One region of the Kitasatospora sp. NPDC051164 genome, then DNA from elsewhere that is predicted to be linked to it. Evidence: riboswitches for the same ligand, from Rfam matches in the RefSeq annotation. Region 1 holds a riboswitch; the other holds the start of a gene.
The links. Region 1 has a riboswitch for S-adenosylmethionine ahead of ACIBEC_RS07590 (aminotransferase class V-fold PLP-dependent enzyme). Riboswitches for the same ligand answer to the same signal wherever they lie in the genome.
Positions count from the first base shown of each region.

Region 2: linked by a shared signal. The riboswitch ahead of thrC (threonine synthase) and the one ahead of ACIBEC_RS07590 (aminotransferase class V-fold PLP-dependent enzyme) in region 1 are both predicted to bind S-adenosylmethionine.

Region 1 is NZ_JBITFB010000004.1:114,523-122,158, reverse strand. It holds gene ACIBEC_RS07615 (Rieske 2Fe-2S domain-containing protein) at 1-3, opposite strand, end outside; gene ACIBEC_RS07610 (c-type cytochrome) at 12-821, opposite strand; gene ACIBEC_RS07605 (heme-copper oxidase subunit III) at 1,010-1,630, opposite strand; gene ACIBEC_RS07600 (hypothetical protein) at 2,026-2,451, shown strand; gene trpD (anthranilate phosphoribosyltransferase) at 2,572-3,648, shown strand; SAM riboswitch class IV at 3,756-3,875, shown strand; gene ACIBEC_RS07590 (aminotransferase class V-fold PLP-dependent enzyme) at 3,928-5,292, shown strand; gene ACIBEC_RS07585 (Lrp/AsnC ligand binding domain-containing protein) at 5,306-5,587, opposite strand; gene ACIBEC_RS07580 (rhomboid family intramembrane serine protease) at 5,629-6,411, opposite strand; gene ACIBEC_RS07575 (hypothetical protein) at 6,614-6,877, shown strand; gene ACIBEC_RS07570 (NYN domain-containing protein) at 7,192-7,636, shown strand, end outside.
Region 2 is NZ_JBITFB010000009.1:1,611-9,246, reverse strand. It holds gene ACIBEC_RS15135 (MoaD/ThiS family protein) at 492-770, opposite strand; gene thrC (threonine synthase) at 811-2,091, opposite strand; SAM riboswitch class I at 2,108-2,243, opposite strand; gene ACIBEC_RS15125 (glucosyl-3-phosphoglycerate synthase) at 2,415-3,395, shown strand; gene ACIBEC_RS15120 (trehalose-6-phosphate synthase) at 3,469-4,935, shown strand; gene otsB (trehalose-phosphatase) at 4,922-5,773, opposite strand; gene ACIBEC_RS15110 (DUF3263 domain-containing protein) at 5,815-6,087, opposite strand; gene ACIBEC_RS15105 (cupin domain-containing protein) at 6,154-6,504, shown strand; gene ACIBEC_RS15100 (extracellular solute-binding protein) at 6,589-7,636, opposite strand, start outside.

The DNA.
Region 1 (7,636 bases):
CATGTCGTGGCTCATGACTTCTTGGCCTTGGTGGTGTGGGCGGCGACCCAGATCGCGACCGCGATGAGCGTGCCAAGACCGAAGATCCAGCCGAACAGGCCCTCGGTCACCGGACCGAGGCTGCCGAGCGTGAGACCGCCGGGGTTGGGCTCTTCGCTGGTGGTGTGGCGGACGAAGGCCACGATCTGCTTCTTCTGCTCCTCGGGCATGGTGGTGTCCGGGAACGACGGCATCTGCTGCGGGCCGGTCTGCATGGCCTCGTAGATGTGCTTGGCGTCCACGCCCTCCAGCGACGGGGCGTACTTGCCCTTGGTCAGGGCACCACCCTGGCCGGCGAAGTTGTGGCACTGGGCGCAGTTGGTGCGGAACAGCTCGCCACCCTTGGAGATGTCCTCCGGGTTGGTCGAGGTGTACTGCTCCTCCTTCGGGGTCACCGGGCCGGGACCGAGGGAGGCCACGAAGGCGGCGAGCTGGTCGATCTCGGCCTGCGTGTAGATGTTCTTCTTGCGCGGCACCTGGGCGCCGGGCTGCTGGGCCGGCATGCGGCCGGTACCGACCTGGAAGTCGACGGAGGCGGAGCCGACGCCGACCAGGCTGGGACCGTCACTGCCGCCCTGGCCGTTCAGGCCGTGACAGGAGGAGCAACCGACGGCGAAGAGCTTCTTGCCCTCATCGATCGCGAGCGACTGCGCGGCGACGTCGGCCTGCGCCTTGTCGGCGGGAGCGAACGCGGCGTACAGCCCCCCGGTTGCCGCCAGGGCGAGAAGTAGGACGACCAGCGCCGCCAATGGGTGGCGCCGTCGTGCGGAGAGCTTTTTCACGGAATAACCCCGGTGTCAGGATCTGGTCGACTGGTGGGTGCACCCGGCGGCCGGTCTGGCCGGCACGAGGCTGCCTGTCTAAGGGCTGCGCGCGCGGTCGGTCGGTGGGAGCGTCGGCACCGGCAGAAGCGGCCCGTCGCCGGTGAGGGCGGGGGCCGCAGCCGGTGGCCAGCGACCTGATCAGCTGGTTACTTGATCAGGTAGATGGTCGCGAACAGGCCGATCCACACGACGTCGACGAAGTGCCAGTAGTACGACACGACGATCGCGGCGGTGGCCTGCTCGTGCGTGAAGCGCTTGGCTGCGTACGTCCGTCCCAGGACCAGCAGGAAGGCGATCAGACCACCCGTCACGTGCAGGCCGTGGAAGCCGGTGGTCAGGTAGAACACCGTGCCGTACGGGTCGGAGGACAGCGACAGGCCGTCCTTCTTGACCAGCTCGGTGTACTCGAAGACCTGGCCGCCGATGAAGACCGCGCCCATCATGAACGTGATGATGAACCACATGCGGAGCTTCTTCACGTCACCGCGCTCGGCGGCGAACACGCCGAGCTGGCAGGTGAGCGAGGAGAGCACCAGGACGGTGGTGTTGACCGAGGAGAACGGCACGTTGAGGGCGTGAGCCTTCTCGGTCCAGAACTCGGCTCCCTTGACGGAGCGGAGCGTGAAGTACATCGCGAAGAGGGCCGCGAAGAACATCAACTCGGAACTGAGCCAGACGATCGTTCCGACGCTGACCATGTTCGGCCGGTTGACCGATCCGTGCGCGTGCCCGGTTTCTACTGCTGTTGCTGTCGCCACGACGGACATTATGTCGGTCCCTTATTCCGTCTTCACGCCGGGGGGTGTCCCTCGGAGTGTCCGGTGCGTGCGGTATGCCCGCTTGGGGGGCGACGGGGTGCCCGGATGGGGGCTGAGCAGCGGCGTGTCCCTTTTCTGACGGTTCCTCGGAGCAGCCTACGACCCCGTTGCCCGGCGCGTCGCCGCACGGCCGGAGTAGCCGCGGGAGGTAGGGGGAGAGGCCGGGGTCGGCCGTACGGGTGGACTGGGCGGGCCCGGGTGACGGGCCGTCCTCCAGGCGGGTGAGCCCAGGGCGCGGCGCCTTGAGCAGGAACGTGCGCGAGGGGCCCTCGGCGGAGGGTGATCGGGAGTAGCATCCGGATCAGGCGAACGTGGTCCGGATCACACTTGAGGGAGCAGGGTCCATGGCGTACACGACCGATGAGACGCTCACCGTCCTCGTCTACAGCGACGATCGCAACACCCGCGAGCAGGTGCTGACGGCGCTCGGCCGCCGGCCTGCCGAGGATCTTCCCGAGCTGTCCTACCTGGAGTGCGCGACCACCCCCGCGGTGCTCAAGGCACTGGAGAAGGGTGGCGTGGACCTCTGCGTGCTGGACGGCGAGGCGGTCCCGGCCGGCGGGCTGGGGCTCGGGCGCCAGTTGAAGGACGAGATCTACGGCTGCCCGCCGGTGCTGGTGCTGATCGGCCGGCCGCAGGACTCCTGGCTCGCCGCCTGGAGCCGGGCCGATGCCGCGATCTCCCGACCGGTGGACCCGGTGGCGCTGGCCGAGGCGGTCGCCACCCTGCTGCGGGCACGGCTGGCGAAGCGGGCTCCGGCCGGCCGCTGAGCGGCGGTGTCTCAGTACTAGAGAAGACAGGGCCGTAGGCGCCCCGCCGCTGGATAGGCTGGCTCCCAACCGTACGGACGTCCCCCGGAGCGGGGGAACCGACAACAGCTGGAGTCAGCCATGGTGAACGTGAACCCTGCGAACGGCGGTAGCGACCCCGCGCAGGTGGTCCGCTCCTGGCCGGACATCCTGGCGGCGCTGTTGCGGGGGGAGGACCTCGACCGCTCGGCCACCGCGTGGGCCATGGACCGGATCATGAGCGGCGAGGCGTCCCCCGCCCAGGTGGCCGGCTTCATGATCGCGCTGCGGGCCAAGGGCGAGACGGTCGACGAGGTCACCGGTCTGGTGGACGCGATGTACGCGCACGCCGAACCGCTGGAGATCCCCGGCCCGGCGGTGGACATCGTCGGCACCGGCGGCGACCGGGCGAAGACCGTCAACATCTCCACGATGTCGGCGATCGTCGCGGCGGCCGCCGGCGCCAAGGTGGTCAAGCACGGCAACCGGGCCGCCTCCTCGTCCACCGGGTCCTCGGACGTGCTGGCGAAGCTCGGCGTGGCGCTGGACCTCTCCGCCCGGCGGGTCGCCCAGGTCGCCGAGGAGGTCGGACTCACCTTCTGCTTCGCGGCGAAGTTCCACCCCTCGATGCGGCACGCCGCCACCGCCCGGCGCGACCTCGGGGTGCCGACGGCCTTCAACATCCTCGGCCCGCTGACCAACCCGGCCAAGGTCACCTCCCACGCCATCGGCTGCTTCGACACGCGGCTGGCCGGGCTCATCGCCGGCGTGCTCGCCCGGCGCGGCTCGACGGCGCTGGTCTTCCGCGGCGACGACGGGCTGGACGAGCTGACCATCACCACCACCTCGCGGGTGTGGGTGGTGCGCGACGGGGTGGTCACCGAGACCTCCTTCGACCCGCGGGAGGTCGGCATCGAACTGGTCGGCATCGAGACGCTGCGCGGCGGGGACCCCGCCTACAACGCCGAGGTCGCGCGCCGGCTGCTGGCGGGCGAGCGCGGGCCGGTGCGGGACGCCGTCCTGCTGAACACGGCGGCGGCGCTGGTCGCGCTCGACCTGGGCGACGCGCCGCTGGTGGAGCAGCTCGCGGCGGGCATGGCGCGGGCGGCGGAGGCCATCGACTCGGGCGCCGCGCAGGACCTGCTGCGGCGCTGGTCGGAGGCCACCAGCCGGAGCTGAAGCGGTAGTTGGGAGCCCGTGCCGGTACGCCGGCGCGGGCTCCCCGGCTGTCCGGATGGTGGATGCCCGTTTGACCACCCGCTGGACCCGACCTAGAGTCTTCGGCAGGTCATGAGTGACAGCGCCAAAGCCCCAGCTTGCTGTCCGGCAACCCTCCGTCCGTGGCGGGGTGCCCTGGGTGAGGACCGGGTCGCCACGGCAAACCGTCCGTGCGGCAAGCGCGGACGCCCGACGACTTGGCACTCCCGGGGTCCCATACCCCCGAAGGAGTGCATCCTCATGTCTCTCTCCACCGAGATCGGCACCCCCCTCGCGGTCCTCGGCGCCGACGTCCAGGTCCCGCTCGCCAGCGGTGACAAGGTCGGCTACGCGGCGCTCGACTACGCGGCCAGCGCGCCGGCGCTGCAGCGGGTGTGGGACGACGTCGCCGCCTACGCGCCGTACTACGGCAGCGTGCACCGCGGGGCCGGGTACCTCTCGCAGCTGTCCACCGACCTCTTCGAGCAGAGCCGCCGCACCGTCGCCGAGTTCCTCGACCTGCGCGAGGGCGACCAGGTGGTCTTCACCCGGGCCACCACCGACTCGCTCAACCTGCTCGCCGCCGCCGTTCCGGCCGGCACCCGGGTGTTCGCCTTCGAGACCGAGCACCACGCCTCGCTGCTGCCCTGGGCGCACGCCGGACTGGGCGTCACCTACCTGCGCGCGCCGCGCTCGCGGGCCGAGGCGGTGGCCGCCCTGGACGCCGCGCTCACCGAGGCGCCCGAGGGCCCCAAGCTGCTCTGCGTCACCGGCGCCTCCAACGTGACCGGCGAGCTGTGGCCGGTCGCCGAGCTGACCGAGACCGCGCACCGGAACGGTGCCCGGGTGGTGCTGGACGCCGCCCAGCTGGCCCCGCACCACCGGGTCTCGGTGCGCGAGCTGGACGTCGACTGGATCGCCTTCTCCGGCCACAAGATCTACGCGCCGTTCGGCGCCGGGGTGCTGGCCGGCCGGGCGGACTGGCTGGACGCGGCCGAGCCGTACCTGGCCGGCGGCGGAGCGACCCGCACGGTGGCTCGGGAGACGGACGGCTCGGTGGCCGTGCAGTGGCACACCGGCCCGGCCCGGCACGAGGCCGGTTCGCCGAACGTCATCGGCGCCTACGCGATCGCCTCGGCCTGCCGGGCGCTGAGCGAGGCCGGCTTCGACGCGCTGGAGGCCCGCGAGCGGCAGCTGGTCGACCGGCTGACTGCGGGGCTGGCGCGGATCCCCCAGGTCAAGGTGCTGAACCTGTTCGGCGCCGGCTCCGCCCGGGTGGGCGTGCTGTCCTTCGTCGTCCGGGGCTGGAACAGCTCGCACTTCTCGGCCGCGCTGTCCGCCGAGTACGGCATCGGGGTGCGCGACGGCCTGTTCTGCGCCCACCCGCTGGTGCGGACCCTGCTCGGTGACGAGGACACCCCGCCGTCGGAGTGCGGTGCGCCGGAGCCCTCGCTGCCGGGTGAGCGCAGCCTGAACGCGATCCGGGTGAGCTTCGGCGCCGGGACGCCGGACGAGCACATCGACCGCTTCCTGACCGCCGTTCGGGAGCTGGTCACGGACGGCGCGGCCTGGAACTACCGCAACGAGGGCGGGCGTTGCGTCGTGGACACCCGCCGGGAGGGCTGAGGCCCCGGCCCCGCTACTCGTCCAGGCCGAGGGCGAAGGCGGCTTCCAGGTCGTGCTGGGAGTAGGTGCGGAAGGCGATCTGGGTCTCGGTGTGGGCCACGCCCGGGACCTTGTTGAGCCGGCCCGGGATGACCTCGGCCAGGTCGTCGTGGCGGCGCACCCGGACCATCGCCACCAGGTCGTATCCGCCGGTCACCGAGTAGACCTCGCTGACGCCCTCGATGGCGGCGATGGCCTCGGCGATCTCCGGGATGCGGTCGACACTGGTCTTGATCAGGACGATGGCGGTGATCACTGTTCGGGCTCCTTTGTGGGGTGCCGCCAGCGTATCGGGCGTCAGCCGGGTCGTCGCGAGGGGTGGCGAACCACCGTGCAGGTGTAGAGGAAGCCGGCCGAGAAGCCGATCACGTGGACCAGGTAGGCCACCCCCGGGCCCGCCGAATGCACCGACCACCACTGCAGGGCGAACCAGAGGCCGAGCACCAGCCAGGCCGGGAAGCGCAGCGGCAGGAAGAACAACAGCGGGACGAGGGTGGTCACCCGGGCGCGCGGGTGCAGGCGCAGATAGGCGCCCAGGACGGCCGAGATCGCGCCGGAGGCTCCGATGAGCACCCGGGTGGAATCCGGCGCGTGCGCCTCGGCGAGCGCGAAGCCGTACGTGGCCAGGCTGCCGGCCGCCAGGTAGAAGACGGCGTACCGGGCCCGACCCAGCCGCCGTTCGACGGTCGGGCCGAAGACGTGGAGGAAGAGCAGGTTGCCGAGCAGGTGCAGCCAGCCGGCGTGCAGGAAGAGGCCGGTGAGGGCGGACAGCGCCGGGTGCTTGCCCGGGGTCGGGGCGGCCGGGCAGCCGGGGACCGGGTCGGGGGCCTCCGTCAACTGCGCGGCGGTCAGCGGCCGCCCGGTCAGCAGTTCGGCCGGGACGGCGCCCCAGCGCTGCTCGTACCGCTGCTCCGCGCAGACCCGGGCCTGGCCGGGGCCGTACAGCGGATTGAGTCCGGCGGCCGGGCCGAGCAGGAAGACCAGGGTGTTGACCGCGATCAGGGCGTAGGTGACCGCCGGGGCGGCCGCCTCCGGCCGGCCGCCCCGCTCGGCGGTGTGGTCGGGGGCCGCGAGCGCCATGCGGCCAAGCATCCCTCCGGGCGCCGCAGGTGACACGGCGGTTTACGGCAGGTGGACTAGCCCCGCTATTCCGCTGACCGGTGGTCGCGATGGTTGCCCCAGGCAATAGGCTTGGGGCGGGCAATCCCGCCTCCCGCCGCCGATGCCGGGGCTCCGGGGGGAGCGCCTGGCCCACGCAGGGACCACCCGAGAGGACCCCCCGATGACCGTCCCCGCCCTGACCGCCGAGACGCGCTGGCGCTGCACGCTGTGCGGCAACCTCACCCGGTTCGATGTCACCCGCAGCGCGCGGGTCACCGAGTTCCTGCACTTCGACCTGGCCGGCGACTCCAAGGTCGAGGAGACCGAGGTGCTGAGCGAGACCATCGAGTCGGTGCGCTGCCGCTGGTGCAACGCCGTGGACCAGGTCGAGCTGGTGGCCCGCCCGGGTGCCGAGGGCGCGGAGGCCCCGACCGAGCAGGGCTGATCCCCGCCGGTGTGGTGGGCGGTGCGCCGCGCGCCCGTCCGCCGCACGGGACAATACAGACAAGACGCACGGAGCGTGACGACAGGGGGCGGTCGCGGCCGTACCCCGCCGGAAACAGGATCGGAGCCGAGGACGTGGTGGACGCAGCGAAGGAGCCCGGCGAAGCGCAGGGGCTTCGGCCCGCTGCGCAGGAGCAGGTGCCGGACGCCGGGACGGGACCGGCGGAGAGCGCTGCGCCCGACACCCCAGACACTCCAGACACCCCTGACACCTCCGAGTCCGCTGAGCCCGGGTCGGAGCACGTCGCCGAGAAGCTGGACCGGCCGCTGCCCGAGGGGGTGCGCCGGCGCGTGGTCGGGCTGGCCTCGGACGCGCTGGGCGGACTGCCGCCGGGCGAGCTCCCGCAGAGCCTGCGTCAGTACGTGAAGTTCACCCCCGCGCGGCGCGCCAAGTACGCGGCCACCGCGCTGGCGGCCGCGCTGGAGGCGGAGCCGGCGTTCCGGGTGCGGATAGCGGAGCGGCTGCGGCTGGGGCAGCCGGACCTGGTGAGGGCGCTGGAGTCGGGCAGTGTCCCGGGCGCCGCCGATCCGATGGACGTCGCCGCCGCCGCCTACCTGGTGCGTTCGGCGGGCTGGAGCCGGCTGGTCGCCGAGGTCGGCGAGGAGGTCGAGCGGGCAGGCGCCGAGGACGCGGCCGCGGAGGCGGCCCGGCTCGCGGAGAAGCTGCAGGCCGAGCTGGCCGAGGTGCGGGCCGCCGCAC
Region 2 (7,636 bases), on a different contig from region 1:
GGGCCCGGATTGGTTTGAAGGCCGGCCCGGGGAACCCCCCCTGGGCGCAGCCGTGCACGCCGCAACCCTCCGCACGGGACGCCCAACGGCCTCCGGTGAGCGGGTGATTGCGTCGACCGCCGCTGAATGTATCCGGACCGACGCCCTCTGCAACAGGGTCAGCCGCCGGTAATTCCGCTGAAGCGTCAAGGGACAGCACGGGCTGAATCGGGAAAATCTCGGCATTTAACGCCGGACATAGCGGACGAATTACCCAAATGCCCGCGGCAATTCTGACATCCGCCTGACATGTTTCACGAGCCGGTCTCACCGGCCGGACGCCGCCCCGGCGGAACACCGCGGGTGGCCGCAAGGGAACCCCTGTTCCCAGCCGAGCGACACTCTACTCCGACTCGACTCGGAAATATTCCAGCCGGAATGCAACCGGCCGCCCGCGCATACGGAAAGCGGAATTCCGTACGGGCGGGCGGCCGAATAGCCGGCGTCACGGCTCAGCAGCCGCCGGCCACCGCCGGGATGATCGAGACGCTGGCGCCGTCCTTGATCTCGGTCGCCAGGCCCTCGGCGAAGCGCACGTCGTCGTCGTTCACGTAGACGTTGACGAAACGGCGCAGCTTGCCGGCGTCGTCCAGGATGCGGGCGGAGATGCCCGCGTGGTTCTGCTCCAGGTCGGCGATGACCTCGGCCAGGGTGACGCCCTCGGCGGTCACCTCGGCGGCGCCGCCGGTGTAGGTGCGCAGGATGGTGGGGATGCGGACGTTGGCGCTCATGGCTCTCCTTGCGGGTGGGGCCTCACGGGGCGGAGGTGGTTCAGGCGGACACGAGGCCGGCGGCGCGGAAGGAGTCCAGCGTCGGGCGGATGACGGCGGTCATCCCGGCGTCGGAGACGGCGTCCAGGGTCTTCAGGCCGTCGCCGGTGTTGATCGCGACGGTCTCCTTGGCCGGATCCAGCTGTCCGGTCTCGACCAGCTTCTTCAGCACGCCGACGGTCACCCCGCCCGCGGTCTCGGCGAAGATTCCCTCGGTCCGCGCCAGCAGCCGGATCGCCGCCACGACCTCGGCATCCGTGACGTCCTCCACCGCGCCGCCCGTCCGGCGGGCGATGTCCAGCACGTACGGGCCGTCGGCCGGGTTGCCGATCGCCAGCGACTTGGCGATGGTGTCCGGCTTGACCGGCTTGATCACGTCCCGGCCGGCCTTGAAGGCGGCCGACACCGGCGAGCAGCCCTCCGCCTGGGCGCCGAAGATCCGGTACGGCCGGTCCTCGACCAGGCCGAGCTTGATCAGCTCCTGCAGCCCCTTGTCGATCTTCGTCAGCTGCGAGCCCGAGGCGATCGGGATCACGATCTGCTCCGGCAGCCGCCAGCCGAGCTGCTCGCAGATCTCGAACGCCAGCGTCTTGGAGCCCTCGCCGTAGTACGGCCGCAGGTTGACGTTGACGAAGCCCCAGCCCTCGCCGGCCGGGTCGCCGATCAGCTCCGAGCAGAAGCGGTTCACGTCGTCGTAGTTGCCCTCGATGCCGACCAGCTCGCCGCCGTACACCCCGGCCATGACGACCTTGCCCTGCTCCAGGTCGTGCGGGATGAACACGCAGGACCGGAACCCGGCCCGGGCGGCCGCCGCGCCCACCGCGCCGGCCAGGTTGCCGGTGGAAGAGCAGGACAGCGTCGTGTAGCCGAACGCCCGCGCGGCCTCGATGGCGCAGGCCACCACGCGGTCCTTGAAGGAGTGCGTCGGGTTCCCGGAGTCGTCCTTGATGTGCAGCTGGGCGGTGAAGCCGAGCTCCCGGCCCAGGTTGTCCGCCTTCACCAGCGGGGTCCAGCCCGGGTTCAGGTTGGGCTTGGAAGCCACGTCGGCCGGCACCGGCAGCAGCGGCGCGTAGCGCCAGACGGACGCCGGACCGGCCTCGATCCGCTTGCGCAGCTCCTCGGCGCCCTCGCTGCCGAATTCGTAGGCGATCTCCAGCGGGCCGAAGCACTCCAGGCACGCGAAGTCGGGACCGAGCGGGAATCGGGTGCCGCACTCCCGACAGGACAGCGCGACGGCGGGGCCGAGGTCCACGGAAACAGGTGCGACAGTGTCGATAGCCATGATGGCGAGGCCTCTCTCCTCATCTTCCCCGCGGCGCGGACGCGCCACAGGCCGGAATTGGCACCTGTCCCGCCGGGGCCTGTCGAGAACAGCCGCGCGAGAAGGTTGCCGGGACGTCAACGGGCCGTTCCCTCAGTCCCTCTGGATGAGCTTGTGAAATTGTGGTGGTACTCAGCGGCGACCCCGGCGTGCGAAGGTCCGGCCGCTGTACGAAGACTGTATCCGAAGGCGTCAATCCTGAACGGGACCGTCCGCCACGCGAGATGAGCCGTCCCACCCCACCCGCCGAGGAGACTTCCGTGCCCGCCGAACCGACTCCCGAGCTGCTTCCGCAGGCGGCGTCCTGGCTGCGCCGCCGCTCCTGGAGCGCGGCCGACCGGCCGGTGCGCACCCTCCTCGCGGCCAAGGAACGCACCGGGCGCACGGTCAGCGTCGTCCTCCCCGCCCTGGACGAGGAGGCCACCGTCGGCGACATCGTCCGCACCGTCCGCCGCGAGCTGATGGAACGCCTCCCGCTCGTCGACGAACTCGTCGTGGTCGACTCCGGCTCCTCCGACGCCACCGCCGCCGTCGCCGCCGAGGCCGGCGCCCGGGTCGAGCACCGCGACGCCATCCTGCCCCGGCTGCCCGCCGCCGCCGGCAAGGGCGAGGTGCTCTGGCGCTCGCTGCTGGTCACCCGCGGCGACATCGTCTGCTTCGTGGACGCCGACCTGCGCGAGTTCGACCCGGCCTTCGTCTCCGGCATCGTCGGCCCCCTGCTGACCGACGAGTCCATCCAGCTGGTCAAGGCCATGTACGACCGTCCTCTCGAGACGGAATCCGGTGCCGTCGTCCCGGCCGGCGGCGGCCGCGTCACCGAACTCGTCGCCCGCCCCCTGCTCAACCTCCACTGGCCGGAACTCGCCGGTTTCGTCCAGCCCCTCGGCGGCGAGTACGCGGCCCGCCGCTCCCTGCTCGAACGACTGCCCTTCCCCACCGGTTACGGCGTCGAACTCGGCCTGCTGGTCGACGCGTTGGAGCTGGTAGGCCTGGACGCCCTGGCCCAGGTGGACGTCGGCGTCCGGCACCACCGCCACCAGGACGGCCAGGCCCTCGGCCGGATGGCCGCCACCATCTACCGCACCGCCCTCGAACGCCTCGACCGCGCCCACCGGCTCAAGGCCTCCGCCGACCTCCTCCTCCCGCAGCTCACCCAGTTCACCCGCGACCCGCAGACCCGCGCCTTCACTGCCCACACCCACCCGGTGACCGCCCTGGAGCGCCCCCCGATGCACACCGTCCCCGAATACGCGATCCGCCACTGACCGAGGGCGGCCCCGGGGGAACTGAGGACGGGACCCGGGTTTGCCGCGCCTGACCCACGGCAACATGCCAACCATGGGCGATCTCACGACCGAACGTTCGAGTGCGACCGGCACCGCCCCCGTCCTGGTGGCATCCAACCGGGGACCGGTGTCGTTCAGCACCGCCGACGACGGCACGCTGACCCTGCGGCGCGGCGGCGGGGGCCTGGTCTCCGGCCTCTCCGCGATCGACGACCCGAACGCGGTCTGGGTCTGCGCCGCCCTGGGGGAGGCGGACCGCAGAGCCGCCGAGCAAGCCCCCCGCGGCCGCCTCGACCTGGCCGGCCACGACGTCGGCGGGCAGGCCGTCCGGATGCTGGCCATCGACCCCGAGACCTTCGCCCGCGCCTACAACGGCGTCGCCAACTCCACCCTCTGGTTCGTCCACCACCTGCTCTACGCGACCCCCACCGCGCCCTCCTTCGACGCCGCCTTCCGCACCGAATGGGCCGCCTACCGGGCCTACAACGCCGCCTTCGCCGAGGCCCTGGCGGCCGAAGCCGCCCCGAACGCCGCGGTCCTGGTCCAGGACTACCACCTCTCCCTCACCCCGGCCCTGCTCCGCGCAGCCCGCCCCGACCTGCGGATCGGCCACTTCTCGCACACCCCCTGGGCCCCGCCCGAGTACTACCGGCTGCTCCCCGACGACGTCGCCCGCGCCGTCCTCACCGGCATCCTGGGCGCCGACCGGGCCGGCTTCCTCACCGAGCGCTGGGCCCGCGCCTTCGCCGCCTGCTGCGCGGACCTCCTCGATGCCACCGTCGACCACGAGGCACTCACCGTCACCCTCGACGGCCGCACCACCCGCCTCGGCGTGCACGCCCTCGGCGCCGACGCCGACTTCCTGCGCGAACGCTCGCACCGCCCCGACGTCGACGAACGCCTCGCCGCCCTGCGCGAAGCCGTCGGCGACCGCCGCACCATCGTCCGGGTCGACCGCACCGAGCTGAGCAAGAACATCGTCCGCGGCCTCCAGGCCTACCGGCACCTGCTCCGCACCCGCCCCGAGTGGCACGACCGGGTGGTCCACATCGCGTTCGCCTACCCGTCCCGGACCGACCTGGCCGAGTACCGGAACTACACGGCCGCCGTCCAGGACCTCGCGGAAGAGATCAACGACGAGTTCGCCACCCCCGCCTGGCAGCCGCTGATCCTGCACGTCAACGACGACTTCCCGCGCTCCCTCGCCGCCTACCGCCTGGCCGACGTGGCCCTGGTCAACCCCATCCGGGACGGCATGAACCTGGTGGCCAAGGAAGTCCCGGTGGTCTCCGACCACGGCTGTGCCCTGGTCCTCTCCCGGGAGGCGGGCGCCCACGCGGAGCTCGCCGACGACGCCCTGACGGTCAACCCGTACGACGTCATCGCCACCGCCGACGCCCTGCACGCCGCCCTCACCATGCCCGAGGAGGAGCGCGCCGACCGCACCAAGCGCCTCGCGGCGGCGGCCACCGCACTCCCCCCGCAGCAGTGGTTCCTCGACCAGCTCAACGCGCTGTAAGCGCCTCCCCCAGCGATTCCAGCAGCGCCACCACGCCGGCCGGGCCCGGGACCACCAGGTCCGCCCGGTCGGCGAGTTCGCGCACCGGCGCGTCCCCCACCGCCCCGCTGCACACCAGCAGCCCGGCCACGCCCTCGCCCCGCAGCTTCTCCACCGCCGCGAAGGCCGCCACGTCCCCCAGGTCGTCCCCCGCGTACAGCACCGAACGGGCCCCCCGCTCCCGCAGGAACCCGGTCAGCGCCGCCCCCTTGTCCACCCCCGGCGGCCGCAGCTCCAGCACCAGCCGCCCGGGCTCCACCACCAGTCCGTACTCGGCCGCCAGCTCCCCCACCGGCGCACGCAGCAGCTCCAGCGCCTCCTCGGGCGCCGCCGTCCGCCGCGTGTGCACCGCCACCGAGCGCCCTTTGTCCTCCACGCCCGTCCCCGCCGGCGCCCCGGCCCGCGCCAGCACGCCCGGCAACACCTCCCGCACCCCCGCCACCCCCGGGTGCACCTCCGGCGCCGTCACCTCGCCGTCCTCCCACCGCTCGGCCCCGTAGTGCCCCAGCACCACGACCCCCGGCACCCCGGCCAGCCCGCCGTACTCCACCGCCAACAGCGCCGGCCGCCCCGTCACCACCACCACGGACCGCACCGACGACGCCAGCACCCGCAGCGCCCCCGCCACGCCCGGGTGCGCCCTGGCCCGGCTCGGGTCCGCGACGATCGGCGCCAGCGTCCCGTCGAAGTCCAGCCCGATCACCGCCTCCCGGGGCGCCCGCAGGATCGCCCGCACGCCCTCCCGTCCGGCCTCGGTGCCCGGCGCCCACGTCTCTTCGAATCCCAAACCGAATCCCATACCGGGGCACATACCCCCGGCCCCGGCGCGGAACGCCCGGCTCAGCGCGCCTCCCTCCGGGCGGCCCGCACCCGCCGCAGCCGGTTCACCAGCACCGGCGCGTGCGCCAGCGCCTCCTCCCGGTCCAGCAGCGCGTTCAGCAGTTGGTAGTACCGCGTGGAGGAGAGGCCCAGCTCCTCGCGGATCGCCCGCTCCTTGGCGCCCGCCGTCCGCCACTGCCGCCCCTCCAGCGCCAGCACCGCCCGGTCCCGCGCACTCAGCTCGCCCACCGCACCCACCTCCACACGCCTGAGCCCGCCACTACGGAGTGTCATTCTCCCGCGCGACCCCGACACACACTGCTCGCCCCACCGCTCCCCCGCCGCCGCTAACGTCGCCCCATGACCACGCCCAGCTTCGCCCTGCACATCCCCGCCGCCGACCTCGAACCCGACCCGCTCGACCCGTCCCAGATCGTCTCCGGCGCTCCCGAGGTCACCGGCAGGGTCCTCGCCGAGTCCGCCGACGGCCGTCAGCTGCGCGGCATCTGGCAGATCACCCCCGGCGTGGTCACCGACGTCGAGGCCGACGAGATGTTCGTGGTGCTCAGCGGCCGGGCCACCATCGAGATCGAGGGCGGCCCGACCCTGGAGGTCGGCCCCGGCGACTGCGCGGTCCTGCGGGAGGGCGACCGCACCACGTGGACGGTCCACGAGACCCTCCGCAAGGCCTACGCGATCACGCTCCCCTGAGCGGCTCTTCTGCATGAAGACACGTCGAGGCCCGGCCCGGGAACCCCCGGGGCCGGGCCTCACCGGCCGGGCCCTCCGTACGGTCTACTTGCGGACCCGCGCCGCCTCCTGCACCGCCGCGTCCTGCAGCCCCCCGAGCACCACCTTCGGGTCCCCCGTCGCGGCCTGCCCGATCCCCGCCTTGATCCGGTTGCTGACCTCGCCCCACGCCGGGTCCCCGAACGGGTAGAAGCTCGCGTTGGTCAGCCCGACCGCGAACTGCTTGAGGTCCGTGTGCTTCGGGTCCGTCGACATCTGGTCGAAGGCGTCCTGGGTGACCGGCAGCAGGTTGTACTGCTCGTCGAACTTCAGCTGGTTGTCCTTGGTGTAGACGAACGACAGGAACTTCTTGATCTCGTTCTTGTGCCCGTTCGCCTTGAACGCCATCATCCAGTCCGCGACCCCGAGGCTCCCGGTCCGCCCCACGCCGTCCTTCTTCGGGATCGGCGCCGTCCCGAACTCGATGTTCCCGGTGGTCGCCATCCGCAGCAGCGTCGGATGCCCGTTCAGCATCGCGACCTTCCCGGCCGCGAAGTCCTGGAACACCGGGGTGCGGTTCATCTTCCCCGGGTCCGGGTACGTCAGCCCGGTGCTCACCAGGTTGCTCTTCAGCCAGCCGAACGTCGCCTGGTTCTGGGCGCTGTCGATGGTGTAGTTGCCCACGTCGTCGGAGATGCTCCCGCCACCGCTCAGCGTCCACAGCATGGACTCCGCCGGCGCCTCCTCCGGCCCCAGCGGAAGCCCGTACGGGGTCACCCCCGGCACCTTGGCCTTGATCTTCTCCGCGTCCTGCTTCAGCTCGCTCCAGGTGGCGGGCGGCTGCGCGATCCCCGCCTGCCGGAACATCGCCTTGTTGTAGAAGAGCACCCGCGACGAGGACACGAACGGGATCCCGTACTGGATTCCGAGCACCTGCCCGGCGTGCGCGAAGGTGTCCAGGAGGTCGACCTGGGTGTCCATCGAGAGCACGTCGGACGCCGGGTACAGCCGGCCCGCCGCGACCTGGTCGGCGAAGCCGCCGGTCTGCAGCAGGTCCGGCGACTTCCCGGCCGCGATCATGTCCTCGACCTTCTTGCCGATCTCGGTCCAGCTG